2 regions of the Blautia sp. HA8986 genome follow, and region 1 is predicted to be linked to the other one. Evidence: predicted binding sites of a transcription regulator. Region 1 holds the regulator's gene; the other holds the start of a gene.
The links. Region 1 encodes HrcA, which represses chaperone genes, less so after heat shock. Its sites were predicted from a motif close to TGTTAGCACTCNNNNNNNNNGAGTGCTAACA; they were not measured.
Positions count from the first base shown of each region.

Region 2: the regulator HrcA is predicted to act here: its motif matches at 7,647-7,677, upstream of AC04Q4_RS14005 (Hsp20/alpha crystallin family protein).

Region 1 covers NZ_JBWLUQ010000001.1:1,560,246-1,576,770, reverse strand. The annotation lists gene uvrB (excinuclease ABC subunit UvrB) at 1-1,093, shown strand, start outside; gene AC04Q4_RS07350 (response regulator) at 1,356-2,951, opposite strand; gene AC04Q4_RS07345 (sensor histidine kinase) at 2,926-4,752, opposite strand; gene AC04Q4_RS07340 (ABC transporter substrate-binding protein) at 4,998-6,233, shown strand; gene AC04Q4_RS07335 (carbohydrate ABC transporter permease) at 6,312-7,190, shown strand; gene AC04Q4_RS07330 (carbohydrate ABC transporter permease) at 7,202-8,056, shown strand; gene AC04Q4_RS07325 (glycoside hydrolase family 172 protein) at 8,093-9,202, shown strand; gene AC04Q4_RS07320 (ABC transporter substrate-binding protein) at 9,218-10,471, shown strand; gene hrcA (heat-inducible transcriptional repressor HrcA) at 10,646-11,689, shown strand; gene grpE (nucleotide exchange factor GrpE) at 11,708-12,343, shown strand; gene dnaK (molecular chaperone DnaK) at 12,401-14,293, shown strand; gene dnaJ (molecular chaperone DnaJ) at 14,315-15,505, shown strand; gene prmA (50S ribosomal protein L11 methyltransferase) at 15,664-16,525, shown strand, end outside.
Region 2 covers NZ_JBWLUQ010000002.1:272,890-289,414, reverse strand. The annotation lists gene AC04Q4_RS14035 (DnaJ C-terminal domain-containing protein) at 546-1,634, shown strand; gene AC04Q4_RS14030 (PTS sugar transporter subunit IIC) at 1,925-3,016, opposite strand; gene AC04Q4_RS14025 (aldo/keto reductase) at 3,108-4,232, opposite strand; gene AC04Q4_RS14020 (hypothetical protein) at 4,502-4,633, opposite strand; gene AC04Q4_RS14015 (AraC family transcriptional regulator) at 4,830-5,675, shown strand; gene AC04Q4_RS14010 (glycoside hydrolase family 36 protein) at 5,755-7,386, opposite strand; gene AC04Q4_RS14005 (Hsp20/alpha crystallin family protein) at 7,853-8,305, shown strand; gene AC04Q4_RS14000 (phosphoribosyltransferase) at 8,636-9,280, shown strand; gene AC04Q4_RS13995 (DUF4317 family protein) at 9,572-10,780, shown strand; gene AC04Q4_RS13990 (HAD family hydrolase) at 10,773-11,570, shown strand; gene AC04Q4_RS13985 (peptidylprolyl isomerase) at 11,702-13,012, opposite strand; gene mfd (transcription-repair coupling factor) at 13,121-16,447, opposite strand; gene pth (aminoacyl-tRNA hydrolase) at 16,455-16,525, opposite strand, start outside.

The DNA of each region.
Region 1 (16,525 bases):
GGGATTCTGCTCCGGGATCGAGAACTATTCCAGGCACCTGACAGGGCTTGCACCGGGGCAACCACCGTATACACTGATGGATTACTTCGGAGATGATTTTTTACTTATTATAGATGAGTCCCATAAGACAGTTCCCCAGGTTGGTGGTATGTATGCCGGTGATCAGAGTCGTAAACAGACACTGGTGGATTACGGTTTCCGACTCCCTTCTGCCAAGGACAACCGTCCATTGAGCTTTGATGAATTCGAGAACAAGCTTGACCAGGTGATGTTTGTATCTGCAACACCGGGAGAATATGAATATGACCATGAGCTTCTCCGCGCAGAGCAGATCATCCGTCCCACAGGGCTTCTTGATCCGAAGGTGGAGGTGCGTCCGATCGAAGGACAGATCGATGATCTTGTAGCAGAAGTAAATAAGGAAATTGAAAAGAAAAACAAAGTCCTGATCACGACTCTCACCAAACGTATGGCTGAAGATCTTACGGATTATATGAAGGATCTGGGAATCCGTGTCCGATATCTCCATTCAGATATTGACACTCTGGAGCGTGCAGAGATTATACGTGATATGCGACTGGATGTATTTGATGTGCTGGTTGGAATTAACCTTCTGAGAGAGGGACTGGATATTCCGGAGATCACACTGGTAGCGATCCTGGATGCAGACAAGGAAGGCTTCCTTCGTTCGGAAACATCCCTGGTACAGACTATCGGTCGTGCTGCCCGGAACAGCGAAGGCCATGTGATCATGTATGCGGATAATATGACAGAATCCATGGAAAAAGCAATTTTGGAGACAGAAAGAAGGAGAGCGATACAGGAGGCTTACAACAGAGAGCATGGCATCACTCCGACCACGATCAAGAAGGCAGTCCGTGATCTGATCGCTGTTTCGAAGAAGGTGGCAGAGACAGAAGTGAAGCTTAAGAAGGATCCGGAATCCATGAACCGCAAAGAACTGACGAAGGTGATTGCTCAGGTAGAGAAGCAGATGCGTGCTGCAGCAGCAGACCTGAATTTTGAGCAGGCTGCTGAGCTGAGAGACAAGATGCTCGAATTGAAAAAGAATCTGGAAGAATTAACGGAATAGGCTGCAAAGCAGCTGATGATATAATGCCCCTGGCTGTCAGCGTCAGGGGCATTTCTATGGAATAATTAAATAGAGAAGTGAGTTAAGGGTATCTGCCTGAGCTTTTGGGAAGAATTTTTATCAGGATTTTTTTCCATTTTTTCATAGCGATCCCTCCTTCGAAACAATATAATTGTTCCTTTTATTAATTGATTATAAGTAAAATTCCGGAGAAGGACACTGGCATTTGTGACAGTAACTTTGTTATAAAGAAGAGAAGAAGTTACGTATGCTGTTCCCGATAGGCGGAAGGGGTGATCCCCATTTTCTTTTTGAAGCTGGTGCTGAAATAATATTGATTGGCATAACCACATTTCAGGCTGATCTCCTTCAGACTCATAGTAGTCGTAGTCAGGTAACGGGCGGCTGCGGAAATTCGCTGAGATGTGATAAAGTCGCTGAGACTGATCCCCTGATTTTTTTTGAAAAGAGCACTTAAATAAGCAGGGCTTACATTGGCAGAGGCGGCAATGTCATTGAGGCAGAGCGTATTGTCAGTGTAGTGTTCGTTGATATAGGAGATCACCAGTTCACAGAGCTTCTGGTGATAATCATTCATGGAGGAATCAAGTTTCCGGCATAAAAGATGGCATAGATCCTTCAGCCATTGACATAGTTCTTCCGTATTATGAAACTCATTTATGTGGTTGTAAACATACAAAATTTTAGCTTCAAGGTCATGAGTATCCAGATTTAATTCATAGAAAAATTTCAGGATTCGGCCGAGAAGAGAATAGATCTGTATGAAAGCGAAATTCTTTGTGCGAAATTTCTGGGTAAGCCAGTCGGAAAAATTTTGAAACCAGATATCTATGGCAGAGGTATCCTTTTTACAGAGAAGCCGGATCAGCTCATCTTCCTTTGTGTCTGAAAAATCTGCAACAGACAGATCGGAACCCAGAGCGTCTCTTCCGTCAAAGATATTCTGATGCGGGAAAAAGAATCTGTATTCCAGCGCATGTACGGCACTTTTGTAGGACTGGTTCAGGTTCCAGAAATCCCGGACAATTGTTCCGATGCCTGCATTGAGGGACAGACCCAGTGGCTGGCAGGCATCTGCTATTGAGGAAATAAGCTGGCTGGTAAGCTGACGGAAGCTGTTGGACTGGCATCCACTGTGTCCCAGAATGCACAGATAGCCATCCATATCCGGAAGAAGGTGTACAAAATCAAGAGAAGCGGTTTCCTCAGTTATCAGATCCTGAAGGTTGAGAAGCTCCATCTGAAATTTTTCAATCCCGTAAACGGCTTTTAGATCCGGAGCATTTTCAAGCTCCAGAACAACAACTGTATAAAAATCATAATTCAGCTCCAGGTTCAGATACTGAAGATAAGGCTTAAGCCGGTAGGCAGCTTCCGAAGACGGAAGGTGGGTGATCTCGCGGAAAAACTTTTCCGTAAGAAGAGGCCTGCTTTGTTTCAGAAGCTGGAGATTTTTCTGTTCCTTTTCCATCAGTGCAAAAGCGTTTTTTACCTTCTGGATAAGATAGGCATAATCCAGAGGCTTTTCGATATAATCCAGAGCACCGAGGAGCAGAGCGCGTCTTGCATATTCAAATTTATCATAGGCACTGATCAGGATGATCTTCACCATAGGATTGATCTCAAGAGCTTGACGGCTCATGGAAATGCCGTCAAGATCAGGCATTTCAATGTCAGAAATGATCAGATCTGCCGGTTCTTTTTTCATGGCTTCGATAGCAGAGGTTCCATTGTAGCAGACATGGATGATCTCTGCATTCAGTGTTTCCCAGTCTATGTTTTTTTCGATACCTTCTGCAGATAAGTAATTATCATCTACGATCATTATTTTTTTCATCGATATCTTCCTCCATCTGTTCGAATTCAATGGTGACGTATGTGCCGTTTCCGGGGTTGCTGCGGATCCTTACGGAACCGTTTCCGTATAATGGGTTGGAAATACGGGAACTTACATTGGAAATTCCAAAATGCTTCTCATAATCAATAACATTATGCTCAATAGCATGGCGCAGCCGTGCAAGGGTTTCGGAGTCCATGCCGGCACCGTTGTCCTCAATGGAGATCACAACCGTATCATCGCCATAAAGAACATGGATCGAAATGAAAACAGCTGGTGTGCCCGAAGAAATCCCGTGCAGAATGGAATTTTCGAGAAATGGCTGAAGTGTAAACTTGCAGATCAGGAAATTTTCGATTCCATCTTCTGCTTCGATCTCCCAGTCCAGATTATCTTTATGACAGAGCTTTTCCATTTCCAGATAAAGCCGGGCAATTTCCAATTCATCTTTAATAGGAATAAGTTCCTTTGATTTACGCAGGGTAAGACGGTAAAAGGCAGTCAGATCTGCGATCATCTGATCAGCAATGTCAAGCTTTCCAAGGGACTGGCAGGTACGGATCGATCCTAGGATATTGTAAAGAAAATGCGGATTGATCTGTGACTGGAGCAGCTGGTATTTCAGACGTTCTTCGTTTACGGAAAGATTTACAATGGACTTCAGGTTTCCGGCTATTGTGTGCTGCATATCTTCAAAGGTGATGCCCAGTCTGTCGATTTCATCATACCTGGAAGGGTCATCCGGGTGGGGAACAGTAACGATAGACAGATGTTCCGGATCATGTCCCAGCTGAAAGGCTTCCATTGCATAGGAAAGTGCAGTGATCTTCCGGGTTAGATTTTCGGAAAACAGGATAACGATGATAACAGTAAGGGGCAGAAAAATAAGGACAGTGATCAGTAAGGCACGGATCAGGATGTGTGTGTTGCCCCTAATGTAGCTTTCAGGGATTTCGGTAACATGGAGCCAGCCATTGCTTAAGGTACAGCAGTTATAATATTTGTCGCCGCTGTGAAAAGAAGAATCTGAATTTTCTTTAAATTTCTGAAACTGTGCTTTGGAAATTCCGGATAAATTCAGTGAGGATGTATTTTTCGCTGCAATCTCTCCGTGATCTGTGAGAATGTAGCTGTATATGCGGGAATCCATAGCTGCAGGCTGCAGATAAGTGGTAAGCTCTGAGGTATCCAGTGCAATGCCGTAGGCGTATTCCAGAATACCGGTGGCCTGATTTTTTAGTGCCCGGACGCAGAGTATCACATCGGCGGATGGTTTTTTTGTTGACAGTATTTTAGGTAGCGGCATATTGGAAACCGGTATCCAGACAGAGGAGAAGCCTGAACCGGAAACAGTATTTTTATCAAGACCATATACAGAAAGCTCGTCTGTGGAAAAGAAGTACAGGCCTTCTTTTGAACCAAGCTGATCCGGCCGCAGAAAAACATATATATGGAAGAAATCGAATGTGGATTTATACAGCGAAATATTGTTTTTTACAGTGGTGAATTTTTTAAGTGCATCTACCTTATTGGAGGAAGAATGATTTAGGGAGTACATTTGAAACTGTATGGTATCTGCTACATTTTCAACCTGGCCGAGGCGGTCGTTCAGCTGAGAAACCAGCTGTCTGTCAGTCATTACGGCGGAATCGATAATACGATCTCTGGCAATGTTATAGGAAATGTGATAGCTGATGAAGGTCAGGGAAATCAGAGGTACCATAGTTGCGATCAGAAATGCGAGCAGGAGCTTATAGCGAAATGAGGAAAAACTGGGTGGGATACATTTGTGGAATTTCATAGTACATATTCTCCTTTATGTCAAAAACAAATTAATGAAACCGAATTCAGCTGTGAAAAAAGCTGTTACAAATATAGATTATATAAAAGGATTATAAAAAATTAACAACAAAAATACAAGAGAACGAAAAATAATATAAATAAATCATAAAATATTGTATTTAGAATGAGGGGGCTCTCTGGTATCCTTAAACCATCAAAAACAGGTGTGGACAAACACGAAAATGTCCAGAAAGGAAGAAAGATATGAAGAAAAAAGTAATGAGTGCAGTTTTGGCAGCAGCGATGGTTGTGGGTATGGCAGGTAACGTGGTTACTGTTTCCGCAAAGGAAAAATATGATCTTACCTTATACAGCGTCAACACCACAGACCCGGATTTTGAGGACTGGCTTGCAAATGTGGAAGATGCCACGGGCCTGAACATTAATGTAATTGCGGCACCTACAGATACAGATACCCGTCAGCAGAAGATCACCACAATGCTTTCCACAGGAGATACTTCCGTGGATGTCATTGAGATCAACGATGAGATGAGCGCGGCATTTAAAAATTCCGGATGGCTGGAAGGACTGAATGATACAGTAATGACAGATGATATCATTGATCAGTTTGCTCAGGGATATGTAAAGGATATGATCACAGATAAGGACGGAAACATCGTCGGTGTTCCAGGCTATGCAGGATATCTTGCATTCTGGGTAAATCAGGAGATCATGGATGAGGTCGGAATCAAGTCCATTGATACAAAAGAGGACTTCATGAAGTATATGAAGGCTGTTTCCAAGGATGGAAGATTCGGTTACGGCGGTTCCTGGGAGAAAACTTATGCATTTAACGAGCTTGCACAGTTTGTAAACATGTTCGGCGGCGATTATTTTGACTGGACCAAAGAGGAAAACAAGGAAGCGGTTCAGTTCCTCCATGATCTGGTTGCTGATAAAGAAACCTCCATTGAGCAGATTGCTGATAAATATGATCAGATGAATCCGAAGATCAATGACGGAAAATACGGATGCTGGTTTATGTGGGGCCTTGGAACAGATTATGCAAAGGCAGATATGCTTGGCGCAGATAAGATCCACATGGAAATGGTACCGGATTTCAGCGGTAAGGGAGAGCGTGCGATCTTTACAGATTCTTGGAACTATGTTCTTAACAAAGCATCCAAGAATAAAGATGCAGCTGTGAAATTCCTTCAGTATATGGCTGATGAAGGCGGAATGGAAGCTTCCTATAAAGCATTTGACAGATATCCTGCAAGAAAGGATGTTGCAGAGAAGGTAGTTCCGGATTCTGACCCGGCAAAAGAAATGTACAGCAGATATGCAAATGAATGCAATGTACAGGGACGTCCACTGGCGGCACAGACAATGGAATTTATCAGCGATATGGGAACGATCTTCCAGTCCTGTATGAAAGACGAGATTACAGTTGATGAGTTCTGCAAGAAGGCTCAGGATGTGGTAGATATGTATAAGTAAAAGATATAAAAAAACAGCAATGTAAAGCAGAGGTAAAAGTCTGCTTTACATTGCTTGATGAACAGGGAGGAAAGTTCCATGACAATAAGTAAAAAAACTATGAAGTGGATACCATGGCTTTTGATCCTGCCGGTTGTACTGATCAGAGGCTTTACAACAGTATATCCCATTCTGATGACTGTGAAAAACAGCTTCTTTAATATCAGTATCCTTGCAGGTATCAATGAATTTATAGGCTTCAAGAATTACCTGAAGGTATTTTCTGATCCTAAAGTGCTTACATCGATCAGCTTTACGGCAATATTTGTGGTTGTTTCCATGATCCTGCATGTGATCCTCGGAGTTATCCTGGCACTGATCCTGAATATGAAATTCAAAGGCCGCCGTTTTCTGAGGACTATTGTGCTGATCCCATGGGCTATGCCAGCAGTAGTAGCCGGTATGGCTGCAAAATGGGCATTTAACAATGATTATGGTCTGATCAATGATTTTATCCGCTGGTTTGTACCGGGATACCAGAACAGCTGGCTGATCAATACAGGTACTGCAAGAGCAGCGGTAATTGCAATGGACCTGTGGAAGGATCTTCCGTTCTTTGCAATTCTTGTACTTTCCGGACTTCAGTTTATTTCCGGCGATATCTATGAGGCAGCAAAGGTAGACGGTGCAAACGGGATTCAGAGCTTTTTCCGGATCACACTTCCGCTGATCGCAAAAAATGTCCTGACGTTATGTATTCCGTTCACACTCTGGAGACTGACAACCTTCGATCTGGTTTATTCCATGACATCCGGAGGCCCTGGCGAGGATACTGCGCTGATCGCATACAGAATCACAACAGAAGCATTTACAAATCTGAACGTAGGATATGCTTCGGCGCTGGCCATGCTGCTGTTTGTTGTAATGGCAATCTTCAGCTGGCTGAACATACGTGTTATGAATAAGTTTGACAGTTAGGGGGAATTATCGTGAAGAATACAGGAAAATATAATGTTTATCATAAAGTGGTATCCGTTGGAAGATGGGTTCTGTTTGCAATCGTGGCTTTTCTGATCCTGTTCCCGGTTTACTGGATCTTTATTTCTTCGATCACACCGGCAGGAGAACTGTTTAAAACACCGATTGATTATCTTCCGGATCATCCCACACTGGAAAGCTACACATTTCTGCTACAGAATGTCGGACTGCTTTCAAAGATTGGAAACACCGTACTGATCGTCGGTCTTACTCTTGTGATCAGCACCGTGCTGTGTGCAATGGCAGCTTATGGCTTTTCAAGATTTAACTCAAAGGGAGTTTCTGTTGCATTTGCATTTGTTCTGGCTACCATGCTGATCCCTGAGGTTGTTACAGCCCGCCCGCTGTATGAGTTTATGCAGAAGGTAAAGCTGTATGATACATATCCGGGACTTATCCTTCTTTATATCAGTACCGTTATACCGTTTACGGTTCTGATCCTCAGAAACTTTGTCGGTGAGATCCCGATCTCACTGGAGGAGGCAGCTGCTATTGACGGCGCATCTTTTTCACAGAGACTGTTTACGATCGTTCTGCCGCTGATGAAGCCGGCGATCGCTACGGTTTGCATCATCAACTTTATTACCTGTCTGAATAACTTTTTCACACCGTTGTTTTATTCAAATGGTATTCAGGTACTTTCCGTTTCCATTGTACAGCTTCCGTTACGTGACAACATGTATGGAGTTCCGTGGGATCTTGTCAGCTCCATGGGATGGATCATCCTTCTTCCGATCATTATCTTTGTAGCTGTTTTTGAGAAACAGATCATGGATGGTATCATGGCAGGTGGAGTAAAAGCGTAAATATTTTTAATTTCCAAAAGAGAGGAGAAAACAGATATGTATCAGGCATTTACAGGCGGACTGGGAGGAATCGCACTTGCAAAGCATGGAAAAAGCCGTGCGATCAACGCGGAAAATCCTCATGGAGAAAAAGGCAGAGGCGGTATGGCTGCAAGTCATCTGGGACCATCCAGAAAAGGAAGCCCGTGTCTTAAGGATATTGAGCCGGGAACTGTGGTAACTCTGGCAGAAATGGAAGGACCGGGACAGATCAATCATATCTGGATCACCGTTGATAACAAGACTACAGAGGCAGATTGCTTTGTACTGAGGGATCTTGTGATCCGTATGTACTGGGATGACGAGGAAACTCCTTCCGTGGAAAGTCCTCTGGGTGATTTCTTCTGCTGCGGATTCGGAAGGGAATGTTTTGTAAATTCTGTTCCTGTGGCTGTTGTTCCAAGCAGGGGATTTAACTGCTATTTCCCGATGCCGTTTAAGAAGAAAGCAAAGATCACACTGGAAAACCAGCATGCAAATAAAATACCGGCTTTCTTTTATCAGGTAGATTACTGTCTCTATGATGAGCTTCCGGACGATATTGCTTATTTCCATGCACAGTGGAGACGGGAACGGTTGACAGAAAAAACAAAAGATTATACAATTTTGGATGGAGTAAAAGGAAAAGGCCATTATATAGGAACCTACATGGCACTTACCACACTGGAACGTTACTGGTGGGGCGAAGGAGAAGTGAAATTTTATATTGACGGAGATGAGGAGTATCCGACTATCTGCGGAACAGGAACGGAAGATTACTTTGGAGGTTCCTGGAGCTTTGCGAAGCAGGTAGATGGGAAAACCGTGGAACAGAATTATAATACGCCATATCTGGGATATCCGTATTATTCTGCCCATGACGAACTGATCCATAATTTTTATCACAATGATGACTGCCCGCCAATGCGAGGATTTTACAGATGGCATTTACAGGATCCGATCTGTTTTGAAGAGAATCTCCGCGTTACAATTCAGCAGATAGGTGTCGGATATCGTGGCCTGTTTGAACGACAGGATGATGTGGCAAGTGTAGCATACTGGTATCAGACACTTCCTCATGCACCGTTCCAGCCGTTGATGTCAAAAGAGGACAGATGGCCCAGATAAAAAGGGTGGTAGAGATTGAAAAAACAGGTATTTTGCGTGGCGTTTGCCCTGGCTCTGGCAGTGACAGGATGTGGAGTCCGGAAGAAGGAGGCTGCATCTGATATTGTACCGGAGAACAGACAGGAACTGACGATCCTTCATGTGGATGCAGGCACAGAGGGCTTTGATTCTTTTATCAGCCAGGCGGAAAAAGATCTTGGAATAGAGATTCATATCGAAAAATGTCCGGCTAATGCGGACAATCGTCAGGCCAAAATAGCAACTCTTCTGACATCGGGAGATGATTCGGTGGATCTGATCACAGTAAATGATGAGATGATATCCGAATTTAAAAATAAGGGATTTCTTTTTCCGCTGGAAGATACCGTTATGACAGAGGAGACAGCGGCGAATTTTCCACAGGAATACCTGAAAGAAATATGCATGTCAGACGGACATATTTTTTCGGTACCGTTCAAAATGGATATCATGGCATTCTGGGTGAACCAGGAATTGCTGGATCAGGCTGGTCTGGACAGACTCTCCTGTCTCAGTGATCTTGAGATCCTTCAGAAAAAGCTTCAGAATACGGGAAAATATGCATACGGGGATGCATGGGAGATTTCTTACATATATAATAGTATCAGCGAGTATGTCGATTTTTTCGGAGGAGATTATACAGACTGGACGGATCCGAAAACAAGAGAAGCGGCAGAATATATGAAGCGAATGCTGGATACAGGGATGATATCAGAGGAGAATCTGATCGACCAGCATGACCAGCTGAATGAAAAATTTATAAACGGCCAGTATGGATGTATGTTCATGTATACTGGTGCGTTGAGTACCTTTCAGAATGCAGGCGTGTATGGAAAAGATAAGCTCCATATGGCACCATTTCCGGAATTTGACGAGAAGGTGACCAATATCGCAACCTGGCAGTATGTACTGAATAAAAATTCTGCGCATAAAGAAGCAGCTCTGAAGTTCCTTCAGTATGTGTCCGGATATGAGGCCAGTAAAAATTACGGACAGCTGACAAAAATGTGTCCGGCAAGACTGGATGTGATCGAGGATAAGAGTCTTGAGCTGGAGGGAATTGAAATGATCCGGCAATATCTGAAAGATTATAAGCTGAAGGCAAGACCACTGTGTGCCGATTCCATAGAAGCTGTTTCGTCCATGGGAACGGAATTTCAGAAATATGTGCTGGGACAGAAAACAGAAGCGGAATTTTTTGCCGGGGCACAGAACTGCATAGACCAGTATTACAAAAAAGCATCGTACTGATGCTTTTTTTGTTGCGAAAAAATAAGAACTTTTTTTCAAAACATATTGACAAATATTTTACATGGTGATATCTTAAAGACTGTAGATGTTAGCACTCCACTAAAATGAGTGCTAACAGATATAAAAAAGAATCAACATCCGTCAGGAAGAATAAAAAGGAAAGGAGATGGCTTCATGGAAGAGGTGTTGAATGAGCGCAAGCAAAAAATCTTAAAAGCAATCATCAAGACCTATATGGAAACCGGAGAACCGGTTGGCTCCAGGACCATTTCCAAGTATGCGGATCTCAATGTAAGTTCCGCAACGATCCGAAATGAAATGTCAGACCTGACAGATATGGGCTATATCGTCCAGCCTCATACCTCAGCAGGAAGAATTCCTTCTGATAAGGGCTACAGACTTTACGTTAATGAGCTGATGAAGGAGAAGGAAGCCGAGGTTGCAGAGCTGCGGGATCTGATCATTGAGAAGACAGATAAGATGGATAAGGTGCTTAAGAAGGTTGCGAAGGTTCTTGCTTCCAATACCAATTACGCTACCATGGTTTCCGTTCCGCAGTACAGCGGCAACAAGATCAAGTTCATCCAGCTGTCGAGAATGAGCGAGCTTCAGCTTGTGGCAGTGGTTGTCAGTGACAACAACACAGTCCGGAACCAGATCATCAATCTGGATGAGGAAATGGACGACCAGACGATCCTGAAGCTGAATCTTCTTCTTAACACCAATCTCAATGGGATTCCGATCCAGGATATCAATCTTGGGATGATCGCCAGGCTGAAGGAACAGGCAGGCAGCCATAGTGGTGTGGTGGCCACAGTTCTGGATGCAGTGGCAGCCACTATTCATGTGGAAGAGGAAGATATGGAGATCTACACTTCAGGTGCAACTAACATTTTCAAGTATCCGGAGCTTGCCGATAAAGAGAAGGCAACGGAGCTGATCTCCGCATTTGAAGAGAAGCATGAACTTGCCGATCTTGTGAAAGAACAGATGTCAGATGGAGAAAATACAGGAATCCAGGTTTACATTGGTGATGAGATGCCGATCCAGACCATGAAGGACTGCAGCATTGTAACTGCCAGATATGAACTGGGAGACGGAATGTACGGAACCATCGGGATCATCGGCCCCAAGAGAATGGATTATGAGAATGTAGTGGACAGTCTGAAGGAACTGAAGAATCATCTGGATGACGTTTTGAAAAAGAAGAAAACTTAGAAAGGCGGTAGAAGAAAAGTGTCGGAGGAAACAAAGAAAACATCCGAAGAGCAGGAAGCGGAGAACGAGATTCCCGTAACTGACGGAGATCAGGAAGAAAAAAACCTGACACCGGAGGGAGAAGATCTGCCGGAGGAAGAAAATAATACTCCAGGCGAAGAAACTGCCCCACAGGATAAAAAAGAAGAAAAATCAAAGACTTCCTTCTTCGGAAAGAAGAAAAAAGATAAATCTGAGCAGAAGGTGGAGGAGCTTACCGATCGCCTGAAGCGAACCATGGCTGAATTTGATAATTTCCGTAAAAGAACAGAAAAAGAAAAATCCAGCATGTATATCATCGGAGCGAAAGAGATCGTTGAGAAGATCCTGCCGGTTGTGGATAACTTCGAAAGAGGTCTTGCACAGGCGCAGGAAGGAGATGCTTTTGCAGATGGAATGAAAATGATCTACAAGCAGCTTACCACAACACTGGATGAGCTCGGTGTGAAGCCGATCGAAGCAGTTGGTAAAGAGTTTAACCCGGATTTCCATAATGCAGTGATGCATGTGGAGGATGAAGAGGTTGGCGAGAACATTGTGGTGGAAGAATTCCAGAAAGGTTACACTTATAAGGATTTTGTAGTACGCCACAGCATGGTAAAAGTTGCTAACTGATTAATTGTTAACAAGTTGTAATTTTACAGATACAGACTAAAACAGGAGGAAAAAATCATGGGAAAGATTATTGGTATTGACTTAGGTACAACAAACAGCTGTGTAGCCGTAATGGAAGGTGGACAGCCAACAGTTATCGCAAATACAGAAGGAGCAAGAACAACACCATCCGTTGTAGCATTCACAAAAACAGGAGAGCGTCTTGTAGGAGAGCCTGCAAAACGTCAGGCAGTTACAAACGCTGACAGAACAATCTCATCCATCAAGAGAGAGATGGGTACAGATTACCGTGTAACAATCGACGATAAGAAATATTCTCCACAGGAGATCTCCGCAATGATCCTTCAGAAACTGAAAAAGGATGCAGAGGCATATCTTGGTGAGAAAGTAACAGAGGCAGTTATCACAGTTCCGGCTTACTTCAACGATGCTCAGCGTCAGGCAACCAAAGATGCAGGTAAGATCGCAGGTCTTGATGTAAAACGTATTATCAACGAGCCTACAGCAGCAGCTCTTGCATATGGTCTTGACAATGAGAAAGAGCAGAAGATCATGGTATACGACCTTGGTGGTGGTACATTTGATGTATCTGTTATCGAAATCGGTGATGGCGTTATCGAGGTTCTTTCCACAGCTGGTAACAACCGTCTTGGTGGAGATGACTTTGATAAGAAGGTCACAGATTACATGCTTTCCGAGTTCAAGAGAACAGAGGGCGTAGACTTAAGCAACGACAAGATGGCTCTTCAGAGACTGAAAGAAGCAGCTGAGAAGGCTAAGAAAGAGCTTTCTTCCGCAACAACAACAAACATCAACCTTCCGTTCATCACAGCTACAGCTGAGGGACCGAAGCATTTCGATATGAACCTTACAAGAGCTAAATTTGATGAGCTGACACATGACCTTGTAGAGATGACTGCTGAGCCGGTTCGCCGTGCACTGTCTGATGCAGGTATCACAGCTTCCGAGCTTGGCCAGGTACTTCTGGTTGGTGGTTCTTCCCGTATCCCGGCAGTACAGGATAAGGTAAGACAGTTAACAGGCAAAGAGCCTAGCAAAAACCTGAACCCGGATGAGTGTGTTGCACTTGGTGCTTCCGTACAGGGTGGTAAGCTTGCAGGTGATGCAGGTGCCGGTGATATCCTTCTTCTGGATGTTACTCCGCTGTCACTGTCCATCGAGACAATGGGTGGTATCGCAACTCGTCTGATCGAGAGAAATACTACAATTCCTACAAAGAAGAGCCAGATCTTCTCTACAGCAGCTGACAACCAGACAGCTGTAGATATCAACGTTGTACAGGGTGAGCGTCAGTTTGCGAAAGACAACAAATCCCTTGGCCAGTTCCGTCTGGATGGAATCCCGCCAGCACGTCGTGGAGTTCCGCAGATCGAGGTAACATTTGATATTGATGCCAACGGTATCGTTAACGTATCCGCTAAGGATCTTGGAACAGGTAAGGAGCAGCACATCACTATCACAGCTGGTTCCAACATGTCCGATTCCGATATCGACAAAGCTGTCAAAGAGGCAGCTGAGTTCGAGGCTCAGGATAAGAAACGTAAAGAGGCGATCGACACAAGAAACAATGCAGACTCCATGGTATTCCAGGTTGAGAATGCACTGAAGGAAGCAGGCGATAAGCTTGATGCAAACGATAAAGCAAGTGTTGAGGCAGACCTCAATGCACTGAAGGATCTTCTTGCACAGACTGCAAATGCTCAGGAGCTTACAGATTCTCAGGTTGCAGACATCAAGGCTGCACAGGAGAAGATGATGGAGAGTGCTCAGAAGCTGTTTTCCAAGATGTATGAGCAGACTCAGGGAGCTCAGGGTCAGGCTGGTCCTGGACCGGATATGGGCAATATGGGCGGAAACGCTGGTGCTCAGGGCGGAAATGAAGCAGGATACGGCGATGATGTTGTAGATGCTGATTACAAGGAAGTCTAAGACAAGTAGGAAATAATTACAATGGCTGATAAAAGAGATTATTATGAAGTCTTAGGTGTGGATAAAAACGCCGATGACGCAACATTAAAAAAAGCATATCGTAAGCTGGCCAAAAAATATCACCCGGATGTAAATCCGGGTGATAAAGAGGCTGAGGCGAAGTTCAAAGAGGCGACAGAGGCTTACTCCGTTTTAAGTGATGCCGACAAGAGAAGACAGTATGACCAGTTTGGCCATGCAGCATTCGAAAACGGCGGCGGAGGCGGTGCCGGCGGCTTTGGCGGATTCGACTTTAACGGCGCAGATATGGGAGACATCTTCGGAGATATCTTCGGAGACCTTTTCGGCGGCGGAGGCAGAACCAGACGGGCAAATAACGGACCGATGAAGGGGGCAAACCTTCGTGCACGTGTGAATATTACTTTTGAGGAAGCGGTTTTCGGATGCGAGAAAGAGCTGGAGATCGTTCTGAAGGATGAATGTACCACATGTCACGGAACCGGAGCAAAACCTGGAACATCACCGGTCACCTGTCCGAAATGTAAAGGTCAGGGACAGATTGTTTACACCCAGCAGTCCATGTTCGGTATGGTACGTAATGTCCAGACCTGTCCGGACTGTAACGGAACCGGTAAAGTGATCAAAGAAAAATGCAGTGCCTGCCGTGGAACCGGATATACATCTTCCAGAAAGAAGATCCAGGTATCTGTACCAGCAGGTATTGATAATGGTCAGTGTATCCGTATCCGTGATAAAGGTGAGCCGGGAACTAACGGTGGACCAAGAGGAGATCTGCTGGTTGAGGTAAATGTAGCCCGTCATCCGATCTTCCAGAGACAGGATATGAATATCTTTTCAACAGCTCCGATCACATTTGCTCAGGCTGCACTTGGCGGTGAGATGCGTATTAATACCGTTGACGGCGAGGTGACTTATGAGGTGAAGCCGGGAACACAGACAGATACAAGAATCCGTCTGAAAGGAAAAGGTGTTCCGTCATTACGCAACAAGAACGTTCGTGGCGACCATTATGTAACACTGGTAGTCCAGACCCCGACCAACTTAAATGAGGATGCAAAGAAAGCCCTGGCAGCTTTTGACGCGGCATGCGGCAACCGTCCGGCAGAGGACAGTACAGCCGAGACTTCAGAAAAAACGGAAAAGAAGAAAAAAGGTTTCCGCGAGAAAGTCAAGGAAATGTTTGAGGAATAAATGAAGCAAAAACAGGAAAGAGGCGAAAAATGCCTCTTTCTTTTTTTACTGTATTCGTGTATATTAAAAGAAGTGCCCGTTTTTGGGGAAAAGAAAACAGGCAACAGACAGGAACGAAAATCCGTAAATGTGTATACAGCATAAGGAGATATAGAAATATGAAATGGAACCGTTTTACACTGAAAACAAAAACAGAGGCAGAAGATATTGTGATCTGTACACTTGCCGAGGTGGGAATTGAAGGTGTGGAGATCCAGGATAAGCAGCCACTGACCGATGAGGACAAGGCGCAGATGTTTGTGGATATCATGCCTGAAGGCCCGGCAGATGATGGTATTGCATATCTGAACTTTTATCTTGAGGAAGATGCAGATACAGAAGCCATCCTGAAGGATGTAAAAGCTGCACTGGAAGACTTAAGAAGTTTTGTTGACATCGGAGAAGCTACGATCACAGAATCCCAGACAGAGGACAAGGACTGGATCAATAACTGGAAACAGTATTTCCATCAGTTCTATGTAGACGACATTCTGATCGTGCCGTCCTGGGAAGAAGTGAAGGCAGAAGATAAGGACAAGATGATCCTCCACATTGATCCGGGAACAGCTTTTGGTACAGGAATGCATGAGACCACACAGCTTGTGATCCGTCAGCTGAAGAAATTTGTGAAGCCAGGCATGGAGATCCTGGATGTGGGAACCGGAAGTGGAATCCTTGGAATCGTAGCATTAAAGCTTGGCGCAGGCCATGTGGTAGGAACAGATCTTGATCCATGTGCAGTTCCGGCGGTATCCGAGAATAAAGAAGCAAATCAGATTGAAGAGAAGTCTTTTGACATGATGATCGGAAATATCATTGATGACAAAGAGGTGCAGGATCAGGTCGGATATGAGAAATATGACATTGTAACTGCAAACATTCTTGCAGATGTTCTGGTTCCTCTGACACCGGTTATCGTTGCACAGATGAAAAAAGGCGCTTACTACATTACATCCGGCATCCTGGATGTAAAGGAGGATG
Region 2 (16,525 bases), on a different contig from region 1:
AGCATCTACTCCTTTCAATAATATTCTACTCTAATATCTTATAAAACTCAACATGTACTTATATGATTTTATAATTTATATTTAACTGTTAATAACCTCCTGTTTCTTTGTCAGCAAAGCAAATATCTGTATATTCTTCTGCTCTGCTGCATGTTTGATAAACGCAATTCCCCGGCAATATGATATTTTTTCTGCTGATAAGCTGATCTGTTCTTACCGATCAGATATCTGCCGGGATTTTATGTCAGTATTATATCATATTTCCTGTAAAAATCTGTAAGAATCATATATCTGTAATGAGTCCGAATTGGACTTATATCGGGACAGAGGGTTGACATTTCATGTTTTAGGTGTTATATTCTATATAGAACAACTGGGAGAGAACTTTTTTATCAAACCAGTTTTACCGAAGATTTTGAAGTTATCCCCCGGGAATTATTCCCGGGGAATTTTGTACGCAGATGCAGCAATTCAGAGATTATATTTTACAGGATTTTGAACTGCTGCGCACAGACAGCATAATTATGTAAGGGAAGGTGAATACCATGTCAGCAAAAAGAGATTATTACGACGTTCTGGGCATTGACCGGAACGCAGATGAGAAAACAATAAAAAAAGCATACCGTAAACTGGCCAAAAAATATCATCCTGATACCAACGCCGGAAATGCGGACGCAGCAGATAAATTTAAAGAAGTAAATGAGGCCTATGATGTCTTAAGCGATCCTAAGAAAAAGAAAATGTACGATCAGTTCGGCCACGCTGCTTTTGAAGCCGGAGCCGATCCGGGCGCAGGTGCAGGCGGCTTCAGCGGATTTCACGGTGGAACCAATGGCGGATATCAGGAATTTCATTTTAATGGTGAAGATATGGATGATATTTTCGGAGATATCTTCGGAAATATGTTCCATGGCAGCCATAGCGGAAGCAGCGGTTTTGGCGGCAGCAACAGAAGTTATTCCCATTTCGGCGGAGGCAGCGGATTCCACAGCAGCAGCGGTTTTGGCAGCAATGGATTTGGTGGCAGCGGTTTCGGCGGATTCCATCAGCAGGATTTTGCACAGAAGGGCTCTGATGTGAAGGCCAGCATCAACGTAACTTTCGATGAGGCAGCTTTTGGTGCAGACAAGCGAATTTCCCTGTCCGGTCCGGATGGAAGTTCCGGCACACCGCAGACACTTCAGGTTCACATTCCAGCAGGTATTGACACCGGCAAGAGCATCCGTCTTAAGGGAAAAGGAATGCCAGGAACTGGCGGTGGAGAACCTGGTGATCTGCTTTTGAAAGTTACAGTTGGCACTCGTCCCGGATATGAGCGGAAAGGCTCTGACGTTTATACTACCATTTCCATTCCGTATACAACAGCTGTATTTGGCGGTGAGGCTACTGTTCCTACTCTTTACGGAAATGTGATCTGCAAGATCCGTGAAGGCATGCAGTCCGGCTCCAAAATCCGTCTGAGAGGAAAAGGTATCGTCTCCATGAAAAATCCGGGAGTTCGCGGCGACCAGTACGTAACCATCCAGATCCAGGTTCCGCAGAATCTGAATTATACTGCAAAAGAGAAGCTTCATGAATATGCCAAGGCCTGCGGCCTGGAAAAAAGTAACGCAAGCAGCTCACATGTAGCGTAAGATTTTTTCGCATCTCATTATTAAGAAATCCATGCCAGTCAGAAAATTTATACGGACGTTATAATATACGTAAAGTAATGTAATCCACTACATTACGCAGCTTTACTTATTAGATGTTTCTGCAAGTTTCTCTGGTTGGCATATATTCCTTCTCCAATAAAAAAGAGTATCACATCACTCATACTGCCATAAAACAACTACTAACATTCCGCTTCATTCATCAAACGGGTATTCGCAGTTGCATTTGGTTAAGTATAAGATCCTGTGATACTCTTTTTTTCAAAACTCTTTTATGACAATGTCATATCTCCATCCTTCACCCATCCAAGCTTACGCACAAACATATTGATGAGTGGGCAGAGGACTGCCGGAAGAATGAAGGAGATCAGGATAAGACCTGCCCAGTCCATTCCTGTGACCGCAGTCTTGGTTCCTGCTGCAATATCATTCATCCATCCTGTATACACACCGATCTGTCCTACAAAACCACAGGTTCCCATTCCTGAAGAAACTGCTGTTCCATTCATCTGCAGTTTAAACAGACAGGTTGCGATCGGGCCTGTGATCGCGGATGTAACGATCGGCGCGATCCAGATTCTTGGATTTCTGACGATATTTCCCATCTGGAGCATGGAGGTTCCAATTCCCTGAGAAACCAGTCCGCCCCATTTATTCTCTTTAAAGGACATCACTGCAAAACCAACCATCTGCGCACAGCAGCCTGCTACTGCAGCACCGCCAGCCAGACCGGTAAGTCCCAGAGCTGCGCAGATCGCAGCAGAGGAAATCGGCAGTGTCAGTGCAATTCCCACAAATACGGAAACCAGGATTCCCATAAAGAATGGCTGCAGGTCAGTTGCCCACATGATCACGCTTCCCACTTTCATGGCAGCTTTTCCAAGGGCAGGTGCCCACCATGCGGAAAGCCCTACACCTACACCGATGGTAACAAGCGGTGTCACAAGGATATCGATCTTCGTCTCCTTGGAAACTGCCTTACCGATCTCAGCTGCAACAATGGCAACAAAAAGTACTGCCAGAGGGCCGCCTGCTCCGCCAAGTGCGTTGGAGGCAAAACCAACCGTGATCAATGAAAACAGTACCAACGGCGGACAATGCAGTGCATAACCGATGGCTACTGCCATTGCAGGGCCACTCATGGCTGATGCCAGAGAACCGACTGTGTATTGGGTGTCATTGACTGTGGCAACCGCCATAGTCAGAAACGGAATGTGGAACTGTGTGCCAATAGTGTTTATGATCGTACCGATCAGCAGAGAACAGAAAAGTCCCTGTGCCATGGCTCCCAGTGCATCGATACCGTATCTCTTCAGGGAGATCTCGATATCCTTCCGCTTCAGAAATGCTTTGAATTTTTCCATTTTTAACTCTCCTTACCCTGATCCGTTTCCCGTCGGATCAGTTGTTTTATTACTGCCGATTTCGCAGGATCTTATCTGCCGGCAGTAACCTTTACTTGCAAAAAGTCTCGCTGACTTTCTCCAGTTCCTCACGGATGGAGATATGCTGCGGACAGACTTCCTCGCACTGTCCGCATTTCACGCACTCGTCTGCGCGCTTTCTGCCGTGGCTGCTTACCAGCCATTCTTCCTGATGAGCTGCAGCAGCCTTGTTTCCGTACAGTGTCAGATAATTCATTGCTGTGAAAGATCCGGAAATCCCGATCTCCATCGGACAGACTTTTGCACAGTAGTTACAGGTTGTACATGGAATCAGAGGAATTTTACTCATAGCAGCTCTTGCCTTGTCGATGGTTTCTTTCTCGCTGTCAGTAAGACCGTTAAAATCTTTCATAAAGGAAAGGTTATCTTCCATCTGTGCAATGTTACTCATTCCGGAAAGTACAGTGATCACGCCTTCCAGATCAGCTGCAAAACGAATCGCCCAGGACGCTGTAGATGCTTCCGGCTCTGCTGCCTTTAAGATCTTCTCAACGGATTCCGGCGGAGTTGCAAGCATGCCGCCTTTTACAGGCTCCATGATAATGACCGGCTTGCCATGCTTTCTGGCTACTTCGTAGCAGGCTCTTGACTGGATTGCCGGATTCTCCCAGTCTGCATAGTTGATCTGAAGCTGTACAAACTCCATCTCAGGATGTGCAGTAAGAATTGCCTCCAGTTCTTCCGGTGTGGAGTGGAAAGAAAATCCTGCATGTTTGATCAGGCCGGCTTCTTTCTGCTCGCGGATCCAGTCCCATAAACCGTAATCATCGAAAAATTTTGTTCTGTGCTCTCCAAGATTATGGAGAAGATAAAAATCAAAATATCCGGCTTTTGTTCTCTCAAGGGATGTCTTAAACTGTGCAAGAGCTTCATTTCTTGTCTTGCAGTTGATCCATGCAGCCATCTTGGTTGCCAGCTGATATTTTTCTCTCGGATAACGTTCTACCAGGGCTTCGCGAATGGCATCCTCGCTGCCTGCATAAGCCCATGCTGTATCAAAATATGTGAATCCGGCTTCCAGAAATTTATCTACCATTACCTTAGTCTGCTCCACATCGATCACGCCTTCGGATTTCTGCGGCAGTCTCATAAGACCAAAACCCAGTTTTTTGATTTCTTCACCTAAATATGCCATATTTTTTTCTCCTTTCTTATTCCATTCCGGAAAATTTTTCATATTATTATATCATCTGCTATATCGTCTGGTAAGCAATATTCCAGACATTGATATCTCCCGGACGGTTATATTTTACTACAGGAAAAAACTGCGTCTCTTCTATTATAATGGTATTTTCTTCAGCAGTAAACCTTTTTCTTTTACAAGTGTCAAGACAGTAGCGTTCTTGTGTCTGTAAACAAAAAAGCAGCTGCCGCACTTTTCTAACACGACAACTGCCTTTTGTTTTACTGCTTCTGCATCTGTTTATCCTCTTTCCCATAAAGAAACGACCTTGCCACCGTCCGGTTGAAAAACTCGATCAGCGGTCCCATAAAAAATGCAGTGACAAGGGTTCCCGCCCCTACAACCGCACCCATAAAAAATCCCGGCAAAAGTCATAAGGATTCTTTTTACTGTTAATGAATTCATTTTTATTCTTTACACCTCTGATCAAATATTTTACACTGATGGTATCGAACTTCAGGAATGCTGTCAAAGCAGAGAATGCTGATCTGCTTTCAGCCTCTAAACATGTAAAAGTTACATTATATTATATGGAAAGGCAGGATAAACATGGAAGATAAGCAGGTCATGAACCGGAAAACTTCATCAAAAGAACTTCATCTGATTTCCTGCGGCTGGGAAAAATGTACGCCGGATCAGTCCTACGGCCCAGGGGTGCGCCGCTATTATACCGTACATTTTGTTCTGAAAGGACAGGGCTATTTCTACATCAATAACCGGAAATATACCCTGAAAGCCGGACAGTGCTTCTTTATCCCGCCAGTTGTCAGCACGCTTTATAAAGCGGAGCCTTCTGATCCCTGGACCTATACCTGGATCTGTTTTAACGGTGAAAATGCTGCCGCACTTTCCGAACACTGCCATCTCACCCTGGAAAATCCGGTTCAGCAGCTTACTTCTATAATTCCCTATGCGGAGACGATCTGTGAAATGATGACCCATCCCCAGCTGACACCTTCCAACGAAGCTTATATCCAGAGCAGTCTTTACCGAATCATCGCCATGCTGGAGGAAGAATTTCATGCTTCCTACACCACCATGGAATCCAACGATAATTTTTACATCGCCCAGGCTGTGGATTACATCAAAAAAAGTCCGTTTCTGGATATCACAGTGACAGATGTCGCAGACTACCTCCACATCAGCCGCAGTCATCTTTACGGACTTTTCAAAAAACATCTGGGTACTACCCCACAGGCTTTCCTGACCTCTGCCAAAATCATCGCTGCCAGAGATTTCCTGACCGTTACGGATATCCCCATTGCAAATATTGCAGTTTCCTGTGGATATCAGAATCCTTTTGCCTTCTCACGTGCCTTCAAAAAAGAAACCGGCATGACTCCTAAGGAATACAGGCAGAAATACAGACATGCCGAGGATCTTCTGAACTGCTAGAGGCAGTATTTCCGGCAGCCAGATCTTATAAAAATACTGCTTCGATCTGCTGCCGGTAATTACTACATAATGCTGTGCCTTACGGAACAACCACCTTCGCATTATAGTATTCTACAGTCGCATCCATGGTCGGACCTTCATCATCGTACCAGTCATAAGTAACAGTCTCGCCGTTTTCTCCCCAGATTTCCGGACAATCTGTTTCCTCCCAGTCAAGCGGAACAAAATGCTCTTTCTGTTCAGATGCGATCAACATGATCTGGTGCAGTTCCTCGAATTCTTCCGGATTCAGTGCACCAGGCATTGCAGATACGAAAAGAGGTGTGCCGCTCTTTGCCAGAAGATCTGCCCACTGGAGGTTTTTATCCCACGGGATCTTTCCGAAAATTCCCACGCAGTCTGCATCAATATGATAGAAAGTATTATGCTGTGGAAGACGGAATGCCAGTGTGTTCACTCCCATACGTTTTGTGCGCTCCCAAATGCGGCCGCTTGTGTCATCACCCGTTCTGTTCAGGTGCATCAGGCCCGCTCCAAGATGGCCGATGGTATTGCATCCGATGATTATGGCATTGTTGCTGCGGGAAGCGTCATACACTTCCTGATAAAGCATTTTTACGATCTCTGCGCTTGTTTTACCCTGGTCATAAAAATGCCATTTCTCCATTGTGTTATCTCTTAAATTCGCCTCAAACCCCCATTTTCCAAAGAGATCAAAGGTGGAGAAATCGTGCTTGATCAGTGTAAATCCCCAGTCGCAGATACGTTCAATATCTTTGCGGATATAGGCAAGTGCATCCGGATGGGACGGGTCCAGGCAGTCATTATAGGAAATTCTCCACTCATCCGGGATCGCTTCGTCCTCATTGAGAAGCAGACGTACCCAGATTCCGGGACGGACACCTTTTTCCACCAGCTTCTGTGCAAGACCTTTCATATCCGGGAATTTGGAGTTTCCTTTTGTCCAGGGACCACCGTTATACTCATCAAGACGGTGATGCTCCTGCCAGCAGTCATCAATAACCATAAACGGAGGATTCTTCACTCCTTCTGTCAGTTTCAGGATGTAATCTGTGTCACTTAAAATCTCCTCTTCTGAACTGTCGCCGTAAGCGTAGTACCAGTTGTTGCTTCCATATACAGGAAATTCCGGAAAAATCGGATCTGTGCACATCCTTCTGCAGAATTCCTGCGCTGTCTCAAAAGAGCCTGCGTTCTGTGATTCCATACATACGATCTGCGCTGCACGAAGTTTTCTTCCTTTTAACTGTACTCCTGCATTTCCGCAGCGCACGTCCAGAAACAGAGTGATTCCCTTCGTGTCAGCCTGCCAGTAGCACATCGCTGACGGACGTACTTTCACGCCGAAGCAAAGGATCTTCTCAGAAAGCTTTGCCAGAAAATACCATGGAAGATAACGGTTTCCGCTCATTCCATGCCATTCCATATCTCCATATGTACGTTCCCAGGCGTCGCCAAAAAATCTTGCAGATTTCGGGATCTTGTAATTCCATCTCAGCTTTACACATTTCACAGCATCTTCAGATGTAACAAATATATCCTCATGTCCACCTGCATCTTCAAACTCTACCGTTGTGCTGCCAGCTGTCACAGCGGACCTGCCACCCTGACATACCAGCCTTTCCTCTTCTGTCTCTACTGTCACATAATCCGGAGCACCAAGCTTAAATTCTAAATACTTTTCCTGCATTCTCTCTTCCTCCTGATATTCCTATATTCTTAAATCACATGTTATTTTATAAGCTTTATTATATTGATTTTTCTGTTTTTTTCTATGCTTTCAGGTTTCTATAACATTGCAGAATGTTCACTTCTTTTCTTTAACCGGAGCAAGTATATCAATTCCCCTGCAGAATTGCAAATATTCGCCTGATTGCTATATATACTCAAGGTATTGCATTTCTTATCCTATTATAAGTCCATTATGCTCTAATTGTGAATAATTTGTGAAATTAGCACTCGAGTCTTGACATGGCTAGTAATGTATGTTATATTACACATAGAACAAAGGAAGAGATAAAAAAAGAGCTTCCGGATGTTCCAAAGAACAAATCAATCACCGCAACGGATAACCCGTTGTGGTAAATATATACCGACAACAGTTGGATCTCTTGATCCACCGGAACGGCGTTTCAATTTGAAAGGAGAAATGACTTATGATGTTCCCGAGTGTATTTGGAGAAAACTTATTTGATGACTGGATGAATGATTTTGGATTCAACGATAACTTATTCAGCAGCAAGAATCCACTTTACGGCAAACATGCTAAGAATATTATGAAGACCGATGTACGTGAGACAGACAAGGGATATGAACTGGATGTTGATCTTCCTGGATTTAAGAAAGACGAAGTACAGGTACAGCTGAAAGATGGATACCTTACCATCTCCGCAGCGAAAGGCCTTGATAAAGATGAACAGGATAAGAAAGGCAACTACATCCGCCGCGAGCGTTACGCAGGAAGTTCCAGCAGAAGCTTCTATGTCGGCAGCGGCGTAAAGAACGAAGATGTACATGCGAAATTTGAGAATGGTGTTCTGAGACTTTCTCTTCCTAAGAAAGCAGCTGAAGAGATTGAAGCAGATAAATACATCTCTATTGAAGGATAAATGATAGCAATTACTCACTTTCACAGGAGGAAGGGAATCCACAGAGATTCCCTTCCTCCTCTTTTTATATTCTAATCCAGGCAAATTTCTTACTACTTATCGCTCATCTCCTAACTCTGTTAAATATTGTTAAACGATTCATAATATCGGGTATTTTTTAACAAACTCAGCTGTATTTCATAATATTTTTTTGTATATTTTGCAGTATATTATTCCATTTATTTGAAATTAATGGTATAATATGCACATTAAAAAATCTGTTTCGTAATCCTTCAGGAGATTTTTTCTGAACAACCACGCTAAACAAGATCATGACAGGAGGGTTTTATTATGGATCAGGACAAAATCATAAAAATTTATGCACGCAGTGACAACCAGATTCAGCTGAAAATGATACCGGGACATTTCGTAACTTCCCAGTCCCATATTACACATTATCTGGATCTCACAACCATGAAATCCAGATGCTCAGAAGCACGGCGCATTGCCTCTTCTCTGGCTGCCAATTACGAAGCATCCATACCAGTAGATACCATCGTCTGCATGGACGGACTGGAAGTAGTAGGAGCCTATCTCGCCGAAGAACTGACCAAAGCCGGCGTGCTCTCCATGAACGCCCATCAGACCATCTACGTTATCACTCCGGAATTCAACAGCACCGGACAGATGATCTTCCGCGACAACTACGAACCAATGATCAACGGCAAGAACATCCTGATCCTCAACGGATCCATCACCACCGGCTCCACATTAAACCGCGCCATCGAAAGCGTTTTATACTACGGCGGCAAGATCCGCGGTGTAGCAGCCATCTACAGCAGCGTAGACAGCGTAGCCTCTCTCCCTGTACACTCCATCTTCCAGTCCAGAGACATCCCAGACTACCACTCATATCGCTCCGACAGCTGCCCAATGTGCAAAAACCGTCAGAAGATCGATGCCATTGTCAGCAGTTATGGATATTCTATGCTGTAATACCATCATATCAAAACTCTAAAACAACCACCTAAAAGGAAGCCCTGTCTCACCACAAGGGCTTCCTTTTCACCTCACTCAACTCCTCCTCTCAGAATTCCTGTCATCCAGCGCAACACCTATGGCCCATCACCCTTCCGTCCACCTTGCCCCAACCAAACACCTGTGCTATAATAATCAGAACTAACTGAAACCACAGAAAACGGATATCCACATTCCGCTCTGTTACATGATCCTAAATGCAATCGTTCCCCGATATGCATTTAACCAAAAATCCGAGGTAAACCACACATGAACAAAAAAGAAATCGCAGAAATCAAGAAACAGTTCACCCCCGACCGCTGCTCGATCACACGTATCTGCGGCTGTTATGTAGACGGAGAAAAAAACAAAAAAACCGAACTCAAAGAAGCTTTCCTCTCCTTATCAGAGGAAGAAATGTTCAAATACTTTGACATCTTCCGCAAAACTCTCACAGGCACAGTTGGCAAGAATCTCATCAACATGGAATTCCCCCTGGAACAGGAAGCCGAAGGCGGAACCCAGAACTTCCTTATGAAACTCCGTAAAAGCCAGCTCACAGACGATGCCCTTACAGAAGCCTTCTACGATAAGATCATCGAGAACTACGACTACGGCGAAAACTATTACATCATTCTCATTCATGCAGTCTACGATATCCCGGGCAAATCCTCCGACGGAGCCGAAATGTTCGATGCATCCGATGAGATCTACGACCACATCCTCTGCAGCATCTGCCCTGTAAAGCTCTCCAAGGCAGGCCTTCACTATAACGCAGAGACCAACAATATCGAAGACCGTATCCGCGACTGGCTGGTAGAAATGCCTGACTGGGGATTTCTTTTCCCACAGTTCAATGACCGCAGTACAGATATTCACGGTATGCTCTACTACACAAAAAATGCTGAAGAACTCCGCTCCACAATGATGGATGAAGTTTTTGGCTGCACCACACCGCTTTCTGCCGGAAACCAGCGTGACTCCTTCAACGCCCTGGTAGAAGAAACCCTTGGTGATGACTGCGCATATGACACAGTCCTTGAGATCCACGAGAAACTTAACGATCTCATCGAATCCCAGAAGGATGAACCGGAACCAGTTGTTCTCACTAAATCCGAAGTGAAACGCCTCTTTGAAGAATGCGGCGTGGAAGACGACAAGCTTCAGAACTTTGATGAACAGTATGAACTGGCTGCAGGAGAAAAATCTTCCCTGGTAGCCTCCAACATCACCAACACCCGAAAATTCGAGATTAAAACCCCTGACGTTGTGATCCACGTAGCACCAGACCGTGCAGACCTGGTAGAAACCCGCATCATTGCCGGACGCAAATGCCTGGTCATCCCTATGGAAAGCGAGGTAGAACTTAACGGCATCCGTGTAAGTGCCCTAAACCTATCTGACAATACAGATAGTACCCAGGAGGAACTTCTTCCTGCCAGTGATAACGAAGAGGAACAAGGAGACCATTATGAATAATAAAAAAATCTTATTCTTTGACATAGACGGCACGCTGCTCACCCCACACCCGTTCAAGGTTCCTAAAAGTACAAAGCTTGCCCTCACCAAAGCTCACGAAAACGGGCATTTCCTTTTCATCAACACCGGCCGTACCAAAGCCATGATGCCACCGGAAATCGCAGACCTTCCATTTGATGGCTATGTATACGGCTGCGGCACACACATCTACATGGATAATAAGCTGCTCTACTTCCGCACAGTTCCAAATCTGCTGTGTAAGGAAACCGTAGATCTTCTCCGTAAATGCAGGATCGAGGCACTATTTGAATCCAACACTGCGATCCTGTTTGACGGGGCTTCCCCTGCCCAGTCTGAATTCGGTGCAAAAATGCGCAGAGAGATTCCTATGGTTGATATCACCAAATTCAGCCGTGAAGATGCCTGCACTTACTCCTATGACAAGTTTCTGGTGCACATGCTTCCAGATTCCGATATAGAAAAATTCCGCAGCTTCTGCAACGACCATTACACTTATTTTGACCATGGAGATGGCATCTGGGAAGTAACTCAGAAGGGAAACAGCAAAGCTACCGGAATGGAATTTCTTCTTGAACGTTTCTCTATTCCAAAAGAAAACAGCTATGCATTCGGAGACAGTCCCAACGATCTCCCCATGCTAAAAGCAGCCGGAGTCAGTGTTGCCATGGGAAATTCCTACGGCGGAATTGAGAAAGACTGTACTTACCAGACAAGTGCTGTAGACAAAGATGGTATTTACAACGCGCTGGAGCATCTGAGCCTGATTTAAGCAGACAAATATTGATATTTTGTTCGTGAACTTAATCATTTAAAGCATATTTACAAAAACGGTCAGTGTACTATAAATCGTACACTGACCGTTCTGCATATTATCTTCGTATATACTTTATATTCTATTACTTATTTCTCAGCTTCCGGTGTTGCTGTTGCCTCTGCCTCAGCATTCTCGTCTGCAGACTCATCCTCAGCTGCATCTGTGCTGTCTTTCTCTGCGTCCTCAGCCGCTGGTGTTTCAGTTGCTTCAGCTTCCTCAGTTGTGTCCGCTGCCGGTGTCTCTGTAGCCTCCAGTGTTTCTGTTACATCTGCTTCCGTGGAATCTGCTGTATCCTCAGCCTCCGGTGTTGCTGTTGCATCAGGATCCGGTGTAGGAGTTGGAGTCTGGATCGTAAAGCTGTGATTATCTGTGATCTTAATCTTCTTGATCAGCTTAGACTCTTCTTTGATATCTGCTTTCTTTACCCAGCCATCTGTTGTATCGTTGTAAAAATCATCCTTCTTGGTGCTTGTCAGAGATTCTTTCTTGCTGTCAGTTGCATTCTCATCATCCTTGGAATCCAGTCTTACTACATACCAGATGGAATCTGTCTTGATGATCTCTGAATTGAGTTCTCCCTCTTCCAGTTTACGGAGAGCATTACGTACATCGTCCGGATAAGCATCTCCATTTGCCGCACTGTCATCTCCCTCTTCGTAAGTCGGACAGGTACCGGAAGTAGCTGTCATATCTGTAGAGATCTCATCACCAAGTGTGCTGAAATCTGCTGTAGGATCCTCTTTTACTTTGTCAAAGAACTTCTGGATATTCTCCTTATTTGTCTTAATATCATCATCTGTAAGATTATCTCCGCTGACTCTTACACTTGCATAGCTGAAAGCCATCTGCTGATATTCTTTCTCATCCAGCTTGATGTCTGCAGTAGCCTCAATAGCCTCCTTCATCTTCACATCGTATGTCTCAAGCTCCAGGAAAGTCTTTACCATATCCTCATCAACAGCAAGCTCTGCAATAGTCTCCTCACTGTTGGCTGCAATAAAGTTCTTCGCAGCTTCCTCAAGGGCTTTCTGCTCATCATCTGTGATCTCCACATCATACTCAGAAGCACGCTCTTTCTCCAGGCACATCTTCTCAATAGACTCAACAGTTGTTGTCACTGCATTCTCACCGTAAGTCTCATCAGAATCATCACCCATCTTGGTACTCCAGATAGACATGTCATCTCCACCACCAAGGTACATCTTATACATAGCCTCAGCCTGTGCCTGCTGCATACGTGCCGCAAGACTTACAACTCCAAGAGGGATCTCCTGTTTATTGACAGTCACTGCTGTTTTGGTGCCATCAAGTTTTTTATTTCCGCAGCCAGTCATCATTCCTGCCGCTGTAACACAGACAAGAACTGTAACTGCCGCTTTTTTTGCTGAATTTTTCATTTCTTCCTCCATCTATCCCGTCCATAAAAACAACTGTCCGGCATTCATTCCATAATATCTGATTATAAACGTTTTTACCCACAAGAGCAAGGAATTTCTAATGACTCTTTATTCCAGTGGCTCTGCCAGTTTCGCAAGCTCTCCTGCAAATTTCATCAATTCTTCGATCAGTCGTCCCTGTGGAGTCAGGATAAACTTTGGCTCCTGGTCTGCCTTAAACTGCAGCCCTCTTCTGTACTGAGCCATGATTGCCGGGATTCCCACAGGATCAAGCTTTGCTTTTTCATAAAGCGTGATCCGCACATCTTTTCCAAGCTGCTTGATCTCTGTCACATAACCCTGGTGTGCAAGTGCTTTCAGTCTTGCAATGGCAAGAAGGTTCAGAACTGCTTTTCCAGGCTCACCAAAGCGATCGATCAGCTCTTCCAGCATATCATCGTATTCCTGCTGACTTTCGATACCTGCAATACGCTTGTAGATATCCAGCTTCTGGAACTCATTACTGATGTAGGAATCCGGGATAAAAGCATCAATATTCAGATCAATGGTCGTCTCAAAATCATCCATGGTCTGGATTCCCTTGGCCTCCTTAACAGCCTCACTGAGCATCTTGCAGTAAAGATCATAGCCCACTGCATTCATATGTCCGTGCTGCTGCGCCCCGAGAAGATTTCCCGCACCGCGGAGCTCCAGATCCTTCATTGCGATCTTAAAGCCGCTTCCAAGGTCAGAATATTCTCTCATGGCACTGAGACGTTTCTCCGCTGTTTCCTGGAGCATCTTGTTTTTCGTATACATCAGAAACGCATACGCAGTTCTGTTGGAACGTCCCACACGTCCGCGCAGCTGATAAAGCTGGGAAAGGCCGTATCTGTCAGAATCATGGATGATCATGGTATTTACATTGGAGATATCCAGTCCCGTCTCAATGATCGTTGTTGAAACCAGCACATCCACATCACCATTGATAAAATCATACATTACCTGTTCCAGCTCCCGCTGGCTCATCTGCCCGTGGGCAAAATCCACCCTAGCTTCCGGCACAAGTTTGGATATGCGAAGAGCTACCTCGGCAATATCATTAACACGGTTGTATACATAGTAGACCTGACCTCCACGGCGGAGTTCCCTGCGGATAGCCTCCCGGACAGTCTCCTCATCATATTCCATAACATAAGTCTGGATGGGCACACGATCCATAGGCGGTTCTTCCAAAACACTCATGTCACGGATACCGATCAGACTCATATGAAGCGTACGCGGGATCGGAGTCGCAGTCAGAGTCAGCACATCCACGTCTTTTTTCATCTGCTTGATCTTCTCTTTATGAGTCACACCGAAACGCTGCTCCTCATCAATGATCAGAAGTCCCAGATTCTTAAATTCCACATCCTTGGAAAGAACTCTGTGGGTACCGATCACAATGTCAACCTGGCCTTTTCTTATACCCTCGATAGTTTTTTTCTGCTGGGCAGACGTACGGAAACGACAGAGAAGATCCACCTTCACCGGGAACTCCTTCATACGCTGTACAAAGGTATTGTAATGCTGCTGGGCAAGAATAGTAGTAGGTACAAGATAAACAACCTGACGGCTCTCCTGCACAGCCTTAAAAGCTGCTCGCAGGGCAACCTCTGTTTTTCCGTAGCCAACATCGCCGCACACAAGACGGTCCATGATCTTTGTGCTTTCCATATCCCGCTTGGTGTCCTCGATCGCTGCCAGCTGATCCTCTGTCTCCTCGTAAGGGAACATTTCCTCAAACTCTCTCTGCCATACAGTATCAGGGCCACAGACATAACCTTCTTTTTCCTGGCGGACAGCGTAAAGCTCCACCAGCTCTTTTGCAATATTTTTGACAGCTCCTTTGACACGGCTCTTGGTCTTGTTCCACTCCTGCCCGCCCAGCTTGTTCAGCTTCGGTGTCTTCGCATTATCGGAAGAACCTGAGTATTTCTGCAGGGCATCCAGCTGGGTTGCCAGAATATAAAGATTGCTGCCACCGCGATATTCAATCTTGATATAGTCCTTAACAACACGGTCAACTTCTACTTTTTCGATACCACGGTAAATTCCAAGCCCATGTTTCTCATGGACAACAAGATCTCCAATAGAAAGCTCCGCAAAATCCTGAATACGGTTGCCGCTGTACTTTTTCTTTTTTTTGCGCTTCTTCTGCTCTTTGCCAAAAATATCTGTCTCTGTCATCACCGCGAATTTGATCAGCGGATACTGGAATCCACGTCTTGCATGGCCATAAACAACCATGATCTCACCGGGATTGATGATACGGCTGTAATCCTGGCTGTAAAAAACATTCAGCCCTTCCTCTGAGAGATCCTTTGCCAGACGCTCTGCCCTTGTCCTGGAACCGGAAAGCAGCGCAATCCGGTAGCCCTGGCTTTTATACTGTAGAAGATCTTTTACCAGAAGTTCAAAGCTGCTGTTATAGGAATCTACAGATTTCACAGTAAGATCAAATTCATCGGTAAATTTCCAGCCGGAACGTCTTGGTGAAAGGGAAGACACTGCAACGCAGTTCCGTTTGTTCAGTTTTTTCTGAACTTCCTGAAAACCGCAGAGCCACTGCTCCGGAAGATTAGCTTCACCTTTTTCTTCCCTGTGCATACGGCTCTGGCGATACTCCTCCTCCACACCCTCGCCATTCTCAGCCAGATGGTTTGGCTCATCCAGAAACAGCAAAGTTTTTTCCTCCGGAAAATAATCCAGAAAAGATACCATATCCTTACCGTCGTTTTTCTCCACAGCCGGATAAATGGTGATCTCATCTGCATTTTCCAGGGATCTCTGGCTCTCAGCATCAAAGCTTCGAATGGAATCAATCTCATCATCCCACAGCTCAATACGCCACGGATTTTCTTCTGTCAGCGGATAGATATCAATGATTCCTCCGCGGACCGAAAACTGTCCCGGAAGCTCCACCTGGCCAACACGCTCATATCCCAGCTCCACCAGATCAGCTTTCAGTTTTTCCAGATCGATCACACTGTCACTCTTAAAATGAAGAAGACTGCTGCGGATTTTTTCCAGAGGCATAAGAAAATCCATACATCCATCTATACTGGTGACAACTGTGACTTCCTCCTGCTCCAGAAGTGCGCGGATCACACGCATACGCTGGCGGATCAGCAAATTCCCGTGAATATCTGCCTGAAAAAACAGCAGATCCTTTGCCGGATAAAAATATACATTTTTGTCATAGAAACGGTAATCCTCATAGATCTCTTTTGCACTTCGTTCATCATCTGCAAGGATCAGATGACATGGAAAAAGCCCGGAAAGACCATACATCAGATGGACTTTCTGGGACTCCATACATCCTGAAATATTGAGGATTCCGCGATTTACGCTACAGCGCTTTTTTATTTCTTCAAACTCTGCAAGACCCTGCAGAGGCTGCAAAAATGCTTCCATACAAACCTCAATTCTTAGGCTTTTTTCTGTTATACTTATTCATCGCCACATCCACGCCCTCGGACAGGATCAGTTCTA